Regions from separate parts of the Pseudomonas sp. S1_E05 genome, predicted to be linked through region 1. Evidence: riboswitches for the same ligand, from Rfam matches in the RefSeq annotation. Region 1 holds a riboswitch; each other region holds the start of a gene.
The links. Region 1 has a riboswitch for cobalamin ahead of cobW (cobalamin biosynthesis protein CobW). Riboswitches for the same ligand answer to the same signal wherever they lie in the genome.
Positions count from the first base shown of each region.

Region 1 (4,037 bases):
AGGTCCTTGAAACTGATCGGGCGGCTGATGATGCGTCCATCCAGCTCCGGCAGCGCAATGTGCATCGCCAGGTCACGCGGGCCCAGCCCTTGCTCGCTGTCACGCCAGCCGGGCTCGTTGTCCTGGGCACAGATGGCCTGGATCACCGGGATATTGCGACGAAACGGACGCAGGTGCGGCGCTTCCGGGCTGGATTGAGCAAAGCCGGTGGTGTTGAGGATCACCGCCGCGTCGACCTGGTCCAGCCAGTCCTCGACCACCGTCAGGCAACCGGGCTCTTTCAGGCTGGCCACCGCAATCGGCAAGGGATTGAGCCCCGCCGCTTGCAAGCGCTGGCAGAACACATCGATGAAGCCCGTGTTCGCCGCCTGCAAGTGCGAGCGGTAAAACAGCACTGCCGCCATTGGCTTCCCGGCCTCCCAGACGGCTTGCCAGTCGCTGAGCACAGCCGGGCTTTTGCTCGGGTGATAGATCGCGGTGCGCGGCAGGGCTTGCGGTTCACTCCAGGTGTAATCGCGACCGAGCCAGCGACTCGCCAAACAGCGGAACAGGTCCAGGGCGTTGGCCATGCCGCCCTGGCGCAGGTAGTGCCAGAGCCGGTCACGCTCTTCGACCGCTACCGTGCTCAGGTCGCTGAGTTCGGGGTCCGGGCGGTCGTCACCGGGCACCAGAATCAATTGCACGCCGCGCCGGGACAGCTCGATCAGTTGCTCGACGCCATAGCGCCAATAGGCGATGCCGCCGTGCAGCGAAATCAGGATCACCTTGGCATGGCGCAACACTTCATCGACGTACAAATCCACCGAGGCGTGATTCTGCACCTGCATCGGATTGGCCAGGCGCACGCTCGGGTAATCGTCGGGTAACTGTTGCGCGGCCTCGGCGAGCAAGGCGAGGCTGGAGTCGCCACTGCACAGGATCACCAGCTCGGCGGGGGTTTGTCCAAGGTCGGCGATGTTGTCATCCGACACGAAACCGCCGGGCTGGGTCCTGAGCAGGTGCATGGGTTACACGCTGAGCGCGGCGCGCAGTTGCGCTTCGAGTTGCACGGCGTCCAGCGCCTGGCCGATCAGCACCAGGCGTGTGGTGCGCGCTTCATCGGCGCCCCACTGGCGGTCGAAGTGCTTGTCGAAACGTGTGCCCACACCTTGGATCAGCAGGCGCATGGGCTTGTTGGGGATGGCCGCAAAGCCCTTGACGCGCAGGATGTCGTGCTTGATCACCAACTGGGTCAGCGCATCCAGCAACAGGCTCTCGTCGGCCTGGGGCAATTCGATGGAGATGGAGTCGAACGCGTCGTGATCGTGATCGTCCTCGCCTTCGTGGTGGTGATCGTGGTGACTGTGACGGCTGTCGATGTGTTCTTCGGAACCGGCACCCAGGCCGATCAGCACATCGAGCGGCAAGCGACCGCTGCTGGCTTCGATGATCTTGACCGCCGGCGGCAATTCTTCGGCGACTTCCAGGCGCACGCGAGCCAGGTCTTCAGGGTTGATCAGGTCGGCCTTGTTGAGAATCACCAGGTCGGCGCTGGCCAGTTGGTCGGCGAACAGCTCGTGCAGGGGCGACTCGTGGTCCAGGTTCGGATCGAGTTTACGCTGGGCGTCGACTTGATCCGGGAATGCGGCGAAAGTGCCGGCAGCGACGGCCGGGCTGTCGACCACGGTGATCACCGCGTCGACTGTGCAGGCGCTGCGGATTTCCGGCCACTGAAAGGCTTGCACCAATGGTTTGGGCAGTGCCAGGCCAGAGGTTTCGATGAGGATGTGGTCGAGATCGCCCCGGCGCGCCACCAGTTCGCGCATCACCGGGAAGAACTCCTCCTGCACGGTGCAGCACAGGCAGCCGTTGGCCAGTTCGAAGACACGACCGACGGCTTCTTCCTCGGTGCAGCCGATGGAGCACTGCTTGAGGATTTCGCCATCGATGCCCAGCTCGCCGAACTCGTTGACGATTACGGCGATACGACGGCCCTGGGCGTTGTCGAGCATGTGGCGCAGCAAGGTGGTCTTGCCCGAGCCGAGAAAGCCGGTGACGATGGTGACGGGGAGTTTGGCCAGTGTTTTCATCGGATGCCCTTTGGCAAGGTGGCGGGCATACGGGACGACAAGCGCTGCAACAGCGGTGCGCGCAAGAGTTTCGCCACCGGATCACCCCGCCCGGTTGTAGTGAGAATCTGGATCGAGGCAGGTCTCCTGGCTGACAGTGTGCCGGGCGGTTGGCCCGGCATTCGCTGCGCCTTCCCGCGAACCCATTGTGCAGGGCTTGCAGTGGCGTGGCAGCGAACATCACCATTCACAGTTGCGGGGGCAGCCGCGGCATTGACCGCGTTCCCTTCTTAGCTTCGACAATGGCGAAGAACCTCGAAGCGACAAGGCTACGCATGGTCTGTGGGCGGGTCAAATTCTTGTGGCGGCAATCGGGACGCCATCGCGGGCAAGCCCGCTCCCACAATGGGCCGGTGTCCGCAGTCCCCTGTGGGAGCGGGCTTGCTCGCGATGGGCGCGACCCGGTCTCGATTGACGGCAAAGCCGCCCCATGCTCTCCTACACGCCTTGTTACGGGTGCCCTTCACAGGGTGAAACGGGAAACCGGTGAATCATGTGCTTTACTCAAGCCCATGTCAGTCCGGTGCTGCCCCCGCAACGGTAAGCGAGCGAAGAATCAGATCCACTGTGCCGATCATCGGCATGGGAAGGCGATTCTTGCAGGTTTCGGCAGATGCCCAAGCCCCTCGCGAGCCCGGAGACCGGCCCGCAACACACAGTGACGATACGATCACGAAAACAACAAACCCGCGGTGGGCGGGCGCTGTTTGAACCTCTGCGTGCACGCTACGCAGGGTGTCTGCATGCGCTCTCGTCACCCTGACAGAACAGAGGGAAGCGCCATGTCGATCATCAGCAGCACCGGCCACGCACCGGCCAGCAGCCACACAACCACCCTGACCCAACGCCTGACCGTCGCCGTCTGCGCATCAATCCTGGGCGCGTGCCTGGTCTACTTCGCCGGTTTCTCGCACATCGAAGCGGTCCACAACGCCGCCCACGATACCCGCCACAGCGCCGCGTTCCCTTGCCATTGAGACCTGACGACATGATCAAGCGTATCGCGCAAACCGCAGGTTTTTCCGGACTGCTGGCCGCCCTGCTGCTCACGCTGCTGCAAAGTTTCTGGGTTTCGCCGCTGATTTTGCAGGCCGAAACCTACGAGAAATCCGAGCCTGCCGCCGTTGAAGTGCATGAACACGCTGCCGGCACGGCCGCGCACAACCACGACACCGAAGCCTGGGAGCCGGAAGACGGCTGGCAGCGCGTGCTGTCGACCACCGGTGGCAACCTTGTCGTCGCCGTCGGTTTTGCACTGATGCTCGCCGGCCTCTACACCCTGCGCGCACCGACCAAAACTGCACAGGGCCTGCTCTGGGGCCTGGCGGGCTACGCCACTTTCGTGCTGGCGCCAACCCTCGGCCTGCCCCCTGAACTGCCGGGCACCGCCGCGGCGGATCTCGCGCAACGGCAAATGTGGTGGATCGGCACCGCCGCTTCGACCGCTGTCGGCATTGCCCTGATCGTGTTCAGCCGCCATTGGCTGATGAAATTGCTGGGCGTGGCGATCATCGCCGTTCCGCATGTGATCGGCGCACCGCAGCCGGAGGTGCATTCGATGCTCGCGCCAGAAGCGTTGGAAACGCAATTCAAGATGGCTTCGCAACTGACTAACGTCGCGTTTTGGTTGGCCCTTGGCTTGCTCAGCGCCTGGCTGTTCCGTCGTCAGAACCAGGCATGATCATTGAAAGCACAGCGCCGACCCTGGTGGTCGGCCTGGGCTGTCAGCGCGGCTGCCCGGTCGAAACGCTGCGCGCTTTGCTCGACCAGGTCCTCCAGGCTCATCAAATCGAACTGCGTCAAATACAGGCCCTGGCCAGCATCGACCTGAAACGTGACGAGCCCGGCCTGATCGAACTGGCTGCACAACTCGACCTGCCGCTGACGTATTTCAACAGTGAACAACTGGCGCCCTACGAGCCGTGCTTA
Region 1 covers NZ_JBFRHM010000001.1:1,456,811-1,460,847, reverse strand. The annotation lists gene cobN (cobaltochelatase subunit CobN) at 1-1,004, opposite strand, end outside; gene cobW (cobalamin biosynthesis protein CobW) at 1,008-2,069, opposite strand; cobalamin riboswitch at 2,169-2,381, opposite strand; cobalamin riboswitch at 2,546-2,772, shown strand; gene AB4N33_RS06790 (CbtB domain-containing protein) at 2,891-3,085, shown strand; gene AB4N33_RS06785 (CbtA family protein) at 3,097-3,789, shown strand; gene AB4N33_RS06780 (cobalamin biosynthesis protein) at 3,786-4,037, shown strand, end outside.

Region 2 (4,037 bases), 380 kb from region 1:
AATGCCGCGCGCCTGCTCGGAACTGGCGGACTTGGTGATCAGGAATGCGGTCATTGCATTGAATAGTTGCGACCCGGCAATGCCCGCCAGGATAATCTGCCCGGTCCCCCCCGACGTACCGCTGACTCGCGCCAGCAACACCACCAGCGCAAAGGCGGTCATGGCGCCGACAAAGGCCCCCGCCGACAACGTCAGCAAACCCGCGCCGACACCCAGCAACGCTACCAGGACGGCACCCGTCGAAGCACCCGCGCTGATGCCCAGCAGATAAGGTTCCGCCAACGGATTGCGCAACAAGGATTGCAAGATGACTCCGCACGTCGCCAGCCCGGCGCCGCAAGCGGCGGCCACCAGCGCGCGGGTCAGGCGGTAGTTCCAGACGATGCCTTCATCGATGGGGTTCAGCGCATAACCCGCGCCCCACAGTTTATTGGCCAGCACCTGGAGCACCACGAGCGGGTCGATGGGCGTTTCACCAATGGCAACACCCGCCAGCACCGCCAGCGACAGCATCCCCAGCGCAAGCAGTGTACGTATCAAGGTTGCAGTCATTTCGGCAGATCGTAACCGTCGATGGCCGTGGCCAGTTGCTCGAGGCCGTCGAACATCCGAGCGCTGGCCTGCAGGGCCATGGCGTCGACGATGATGATGCGGTTGTGCTTCACCGCGTCCATGTTGCGGGTGACCGGATCGCTGCGCAGGAAGGCCAGTTTTTTCTCATGGTCATCCGCCGGGAAGCGGCGACGGTCCATGCGTGCGATCACCAGGAAAGTCGGGTTGGCCTTGGCGATGGTTTCCCAGCCCACGGTTGGCCATTCTTCATTGGAGTCCACCACGTTACGCACGCCCAGGGTGCTGAGCATGAAGTCCGGAATGCCCTTGTGCCCGGCCACAAACGGATCGACGTTCATGTCGGTGCTGGAAAACCACACCAGGGCACTGGCCTGTTTGCCACCTTTTTGCTGGACCTTGGCCACGGAGGCGGCCAGCTTGGCTTTAAGCTCGGTGACCCACTGCTCGCCACGGTCCTGCACGTCGAAAATCTGTGCCAGTTGCTCGATGCTCTTGTAAATGGTGTCAATGCGAAACGGCTCCAGGCGCGTGCCGTCGGCGCCTACCCGATTGTCCTTGCCCTCGCAGTCGGACGGGAGCAGATAGGTCGCGATCTTCAGTTCATGAAACTGTTCACGGGTGCCGACCGCGCCTTGTGGCCCGACCATCCATTCGAACTCCACGGTCACCAGTTCCGGACGCTTGCCGATCACGGCTTCAAAACTCGGCTCGTTGTTCGCCAGGCGTTCGACCTTGTCGTTTTGCGTCTTGTAAGCCGGCAGCACATCGTTGAACCACAGCGAAGTGGCGGCCACCTTGTTGCCCAGGCCCAAGGCATACAGCATCTCGGTGCCAGCCTGTCCAATCGTCACGGCGCGGGTTGGCGCGTGAGCAAAGGTGAGGGGAGTGCCGCAGTTGTCGATGGTCAGCGGGTACTGCGTCGGGGCGGCTTGTGCGAAGGCGCACAGGCCAAGGCTGGTGAACAGCGCAGTAAGGCGGGGCAACAGCATGGGGCAATCTCCATTTGAACCGTACTTGAAACGGGCGCGGTACGGGTCTGGAAACACACCATCGAACGCTGCTGTAAAAGCAGGGCAAGGCCGCTCGGCACGGATGTCCTCCCCGGACACCCCGCCGGTTAGTGATTTGTCTGGCCGGCAGGTCTCCTGACTGATGCGTCGTCGCCACGCTCCAGCCTTCCCGGATCAGGTCCAGTGACTATCGAGGAGCAGGCTCAGCACCTACAGTTGCGGGGGCAGTTTCGATTGACGCCCGTTGCGGCGTTTCGAATTCCCTATTAGTCCCGTTCGGGAACCGGCGGCGTATGGTAGTCGATCAGGCCGCCGAGGGGGAACGTGGTTTTTTTCACCTTGTACGCCGTGAACTTTTAACGGGTCAGCACCCGTCCAAGTTCCAAATACACCGACACAGGGACCGATCATGACCATGACCTTCTTCATCTTCCTCCTGGCCTGCGCGGCGGCCGCCAGCACCGGTGTGCTGTTCAAGCCGGGCGAGTGGTACCACTCGCTGGTCAAGCCAGGCTTCACGCCGCCCAACTGGTTGTTCCCGGTTGCCTGGACGATCATCTACCTGCTGCTCGCCTGGGCCGGCTACCGCTTGAGCCTGATCCCCGGCAGCCAGATCGTGTTGGCACTCTGGGCCGCGCAAATCGCGCTCAACACCTTGTGGACGCCGGTATTCTTCGGCGCGCATCACGTGTTGGCGGGGATGGTGATTCTGGTGGTGTTGTGGCTGGTGGTCGCGGCCATGGTCGTCATGGCCCTGCGCCTGGACCTGATTACCGGTTTGATCCTGTTTCCCTACCTCGCCTGGCTCTGCGTCGCCGCCGCGCTGAACTTCTCCATTCTGCGTAACAACCCTCGATAGTTTGTTACGCGGTGTAAGAACAGAAGTGCCCGGGACGTGATTTATCCGCGTCCCGGGCAAAAATTATCATCGCGTTCCAGTTCGCAGGCGGTGCGCCGCGACAGCTTTCAGGGAACGCACACATGAAAACCATCGGCTTACGCCACGCTCTCCACGCCTTGCTTCTCGCCGCGACGACCACCACCCTCTGCGCTCCCGCGAACGCCGAGGCGCTGGACAACAAGCAATTTTCGTCAATGCGCAGCGAAGATGTGCAATGGCAGGGTTTTCCCGCGTTCCCCGACGGCGCCAAACTGGCGGTGATCGTTGGCAACCCGAGTCAGTCGGGGCCTTATGTGGTCAGGGTCAAAGTACCGAACGGCTTGAAACTGATGCCGCATACCCACCCGGAAGATCGCATCTATACCGTCATTTCCGGCGTGTTCTATATCGGCCAGGGCAGCACCTTCGACGCCGACAAACTTGTGGCCTACGGGCCGGGCAGTGTGGTCGTGCTGCCGGCGAACACGCCGCACTTCCACTGGGCGAAGTCCGGTGAGTATGTGTCGCAGGTGTATGGGATCGGGCCTCTGGGGCTCAAGTACATCAATGACGCGGATGACCCGCGTCACGACAAGTAGCCCATTGGTGTGTCAGCTGAGCAACGAAAACCGCAGACGCGGCAGTTTAAAGGCCGTCACGCTGGATGGGGTGGACTCGCGACGTTGATCGACGATCATCTGGCCGATTTCCAAGCCCAGCTCTGCAGCATCCTCACGGGTCACGAACCTCAGCGCCGGCGTCTCGCGCGCCTCCCGGATTTCCTGGCCGTCGTACCAGACCGAAACGGTCGTGGTGTGATGGCTCTGCAGGCTTTGGGCCTCGCGGGGTTCCACTTTGATGGGGCCAAACGTTTCGACGAGGATTTCGTAGCCCAGGTAAGTCGCTTGTTTGATTACGGCTGAAGGTTGTGCGGTCATTGCTGCTTTCCATAGCTCTACATCGGACAATGGAAGGCAAAATACTCGAAAATTGGCGCAATGCCAAACTGATATCATGACAAAATGATTACAGTCAATAACCGAGGAAATTGCTGGGTTTCAGGGGAGGGCGGGCTGACCGGTATCCGCATGGAGTGAACCGGCCCGTGGTACGCGCGCCACCCTGAGGCTCGCGGAAGGCTTGGCGCTTTGGAAATATCGGGCGCCCGATGGTCAGTACCGGTAACCCACATTAATCATGGCCGCAGCGCCACCCAGGATTACCAGCTCGGCACCGACCGGCCCGTAAAACGTGCCAATCGCCGGAACAAGTACCGGTGCAACGCCGTAGCGATTGAGTGGAATCCGGTCCTTGTATTTGCCTTTGTAGCCATGAACCAGACCGCCACTGAGCTTGGCGTACACCGGATACTCGTCAGCCACCCAACGATGCCCGTAATAACCGTAGTACGAGCGCTGGTCGAAGGAGTTGAGAAACGTCGCGCCTCCCCAAAGCGAGCCGTCTTCACGATTGCGTTCTACGCCGATCAGCTTTTGGCGGTTGTTGTGATCAGGATCGGGTTTCCAGTGTTTGGTGTAGGCGCTTGTCTGGAAGTACCAGAACTCTCCATCCAT
Region 2 covers NZ_JBFRHM010000001.1:1,841,724-1,845,760, reverse strand. The annotation lists gene AB4N33_RS08400 (FecCD family ABC transporter permease) at 1-540, opposite strand, end outside; gene AB4N33_RS08395 (ABC transporter substrate-binding protein) at 549-1,562, opposite strand; cobalamin riboswitch at 1,692-1,886, opposite strand; gene tspO (tryptophan-rich sensory protein TspO) at 1,999-2,442, shown strand; gene AB4N33_RS08385 (cupin domain-containing protein) at 2,565-3,062, shown strand; gene AB4N33_RS08380 (hypothetical protein) at 3,075-3,401, opposite strand; gene AB4N33_RS08375 (sn-glycerol-3-phosphate transporter) at 3,636-4,037, opposite strand, start outside.
Region 2: linked by a shared signal. The riboswitch ahead of AB4N33_RS08395 (ABC transporter substrate-binding protein) and the one ahead of cobW (cobalamin biosynthesis protein CobW) in region 1 are both predicted to bind cobalamin.

Region 3 (4,037 bases), 1.5 Mb from region 1:
GAAAATATGCCGTTCGCGGTCGTCCATCAGCGCCGCAATCAGCACCTCGGCGCAGTCGTTGATACCTTCGACTTTCAGCTTCATGAATTCGTCACTGCGCTCGCCGAGGGCCTCAGCGGTGCGCATGCGTTCTTCCTCCACCAGCGACTGGATCCTGCCGCGCAGGCTGCGGTCGCTGATGCGGATGAAGCGCCACGGCTGCATCAGGCCAACGCTCGGCGCCTGGTGCGCGGCTTCGAGCAGGCGCCGCAGTTGCTCAGGTTCTACGGTGCCACCCGTGAAGTGACGCATGTCGCGGCGTTCGGCGATGGCTCGGTAGACCGCTTGGCGTTCGGCCTCGGAGAAGGCGTTGTCGGTCATGGCCTAATCGCGGGCAAGCCCGCTCCTACACCAATACACTCGCCCCCTGCAGGAGCGGGCGTGCCCGCGATGGCGTCCGTAAGGTCCGGCGCAAAAAGCGCAGCAATCGCAGGAGGATTTGACGGAAAATAAAAATGCACATAAGAAGCCGTCATCCGCCCCTCACGATAAACGGCCTCCGCGCCGCGCCCCCCGTTCGGGCTCAGGCCGCGAGCAATCGGAGCCAGCTCGGTGGTGGTCAGCGAATGGTGATAGGTGTGCCCGCGCAGCGAGCCTTCCGGTAATTCAACCGCCTGCAAGGCGAGCGCCGCCAGGCGTTTCTGCATCACCGCATCCCCCGCCAGCAAGCCGGCCAACTCGGCGCGAGTGCCCTCGACATCGGTCAACGAATCAAGCAGGTAGAGCATGCCGCCGCATTCGGCCAGCAACGGTTTGCCGGCTGCATGGTGGGCGCGGATCGCTTCTAGCATCGACGTGTTCTGCGCCAGCGCCACGTGGTGCAGTTCCGGGTAACCGCCGGGCAAGTAGAGGCTGTCGGCGAGCGGCAGTTGCGTGTCGCGAATCGGCGAGAAGAATGCCAACTCGGCGCCCATCGCCCGCAGCAGGTCCAGGCTGGCGCCATAGGTGAACGCAAAGGCTTCATCACGCGCCACGGCAATGCGCACGCCGGCCAGCCAAGGATCGACCGCGATCACTTCGGGGGCCGCAAACGCCACGGCGGGCGGCAGCGCGACTTCGCAACTGCTGGCCAGGGCATCGGCAGCAGCATCGAGACGCAGATCCAGATCGTTCAATTCACTGGCCTGAACCAGGCCCAGGTGTCGGCTCGGCAGCTCGATTCCGGTTTCCCGGGACAGCGCGCCGTACCAGCGCAAACCTTCGGTCAGGCTGCCTTCGAGCAATTGCGCATGGCGCAGGGTGCCGACCCGGTTGGCCAGCACACCGGCAAACGGCAGGTCCGGTTGATAGCGGGCCAGGCCCAGTGCCAGGGCGCCAAAGGTCTGCGCCATGGCCGTGCCGTCAATCACCGCGAGTACAGGCACACCGAAGTGACGCGCCAGGTCGGCGCTGGACGGGGTACCGTCGAACAGGCCCATGACCCCTTCAATGAGAATCAGGTCAGCCTCGGCGGCGGCTTCCCACAACAGTCGCCGGCTTTCCTGCTCGCCGACCATCCACATGTCCAATTGATACACCGGCGCACCGCTGGCGCGCTCGAGGATCATCGGGTCGAGAAAGTCCGGGCCACACTTGAAGACGCGCACCTTGCGCCCCTGGTTGCGATGCAACCTCGCCAGGGCGGCGGTGACGGTGGTCTTGCCCTGACCGGAGGCCGGCGCGGCAATCAATACCGCCGGGCAATGACGTGGCTCACTCACAGTTCAACGCCCTTCTGCGCCTTGATACCGGCCTGGAAGGCGTGCTTGATCATGCCCATTTCGGTAACGGTGTCGGCCAACTCGATCATCTCGGGTTTGGCGCCGCGGCCGGTCACCACCACGTGCTGCATCGGCGGACGCGCTTGCAGGTCGCTGAGGACCTGATCGAGGTCGAGGTAGCCGTGCTTGAGAGCGATGTTCAACTCATCCAGCACCACCAGACCAATCGACGGATCGCGCAGCAACTCGCGGGACACCGCCCAGGCCGCTTCGGCGGCAGCGATGTCACGCTGGCGGTCCTGGGTTTCCCAGGTAAAGCCTTCGCCCATCACGTGGAAACGCACCTGCTCCGGGAAGCGGCGGAAAAACAATTCTTCACCGGTACTGTTGCGACCCTTGATGAACTGCACCACGCCGCACTGCATGCCATGGCCCATGGAACGGGCGAGCATGCCAAACGCCGAGCTGCTTTTGCCTTTCCCATTGCCGGTGAGCACCAGCAGCAGGCCGCATTCGTTTGGCGAGTTGGCGATGCGTTCGTCGATCACGGCTTTTTTACGCAACATGCGCGCCAAATGGCGTTCGTCACGATCTGGGGTATCGGTCATGGGGGAGCTCTCCGTTGAGGCGGGATAACGGCGGGCAGGCACAAGAAACAGATGGCAAGAAGCCCGACATCGCCCACCGTGATGTCGCTGGATTGAATCAGGCCGGTCTCCGGGCTCATGAGCGGCATCACGCCGGACTGCGCGCCTTCCCATGTCGCGATCGACACAGTGGCTCAAGGCGCAGCTTTCACTCATTTACCGTTGCGGGGGCAGCGCCGGGATCGTGCACGCACTCACCGGCTTCCCTGTTTCACTCTGCCGACCTGGGTCACAGAGCACCTGAAACAAGCCGCGAAGGTTAGAGGGTTGGGGGTGGAGCGTCAATTAAAGCCGGGACGCTGGCGGATGAATAACTGCCGTCGATCAATAAAATGACGCCAATCTTGTGCCAGACTCCCAGCAGTGATATCAAAGAGCCACAACCCCACATCACAAGAACAAGGGTGAGCACCATGCAAGGCATGATTATCAGCAATCCGCGACTGGAATTCCTGCGCCCGCTGCTGGAACGCTGGTTTGACTGTATAGACCGCTACAACGCCGTACGGGGCGATAACGACACGCCTTACTGGTACGACGAAAAAGCCAATCTGGGTTTGCTCGCGGCCGCCGCCTGGATGGCCGAAATGGTCACCCTGCAAGACACCCAGACCCGCAAGCAGCTTGAGGAAGGCGAACGCAACGCCCGCGCCAATCTGCTCATCGCCTCCAGCGAAACGCGCGCGTATCTTCAGGCCACTCAACGCTGGCCACGGGTCAACAGCCTCAACCTGACCCAGGCGCTGGCGGAAATCACCAGCGACGCCAAGCGCATCAGCTACAGCAGCGACCTGAAACTGGGCTGCCTGTTCGTGGCCCCGCAAAAAGCCCAGCACGGCGCCACGCCGGAAGAGCTGCAGGACATGGTCGATGACCTGCAAAAAGAACATTCCTGCGCGGTCGCCTGGTACTTCCCCTACGCCTACCGCAAATTACGCAACGAAGCGGGCAACTATCATCCGGGCATCGCGGTGTTGTTCAAGGAAGCTCACGGCTGACCGGTTGAACCATCTCGGGCTTGCGCTTCTCTACTGATCAGGTCACTGCATTCTTAGGGAAGTTCAGCATGCGCAAGCCCCAGCTCGCTCTCGTCATCACCATGGCCGCCGGGCTCGCTGCCTGCGGTGAAACTTCCACCCTACAGGTCTCCGACGGCACCGGCCCATCCCCGCAACTGCCAGAACCGAACAAGACACTGTTCCCGACAATGAACATCGCCCCGGCCATCGGCTGGCCGGCCGGCGCCAAACCGACGGCAGCAGCGGGCACTCAGGTGGCTGCATTTGCCGAAGGCCTCGATCACCCACGCTGGCTCTACTTACTGCCCAACGGCGACGTGCTGGTGGCCGAAACCAATGCGCCGCCCAAACCCGATGACGATAAAGGCATCAAGGGCTGGATCACCAAGAAAGTCATGAGCCGTGCCGGGGCTGCCGTACCCAGCCCCAACCGCATCACGTTGCTGCGCGACAAAGACCACGATGGCATCGCCGAAATCCGTTCCGTGTTCCTGGAAAACCTCAACTCGCCCTTCGGCATGACACTGGTGGGTAATGACCTGTACGTCGCCGACACCGACAGACTGCTGCGTTTCAATTACCAGCAAGGCGACACCACGATCAAATCCCAACCCATGAAGGTGATTGACCTG
Region 3 covers NZ_JBFRHM010000001.1:2,981,945-2,985,981, forward strand. The annotation lists gene bluB (5,6-dimethylbenzimidazole synthase) at 1-360, opposite strand, end outside; gene AB4N33_RS13750 (cobyrinate a,c-diamide synthase) at 357-1,739, opposite strand; gene cobO (cob(I)yrinic acid a,c-diamide adenosyltransferase) at 1,736-2,347, opposite strand; cobalamin riboswitch at 2,431-2,645, opposite strand; gene AB4N33_RS13760 (hypothetical protein) at 2,800-3,384, shown strand; gene AB4N33_RS13765 (PQQ-dependent sugar dehydrogenase) at 3,453-4,037, shown strand, end outside.
Region 3: linked by a shared signal. The riboswitch ahead of cobO (cob(I)yrinic acid a,c-diamide adenosyltransferase) and the one ahead of cobW (cobalamin biosynthesis protein CobW) in region 1 are both predicted to bind cobalamin.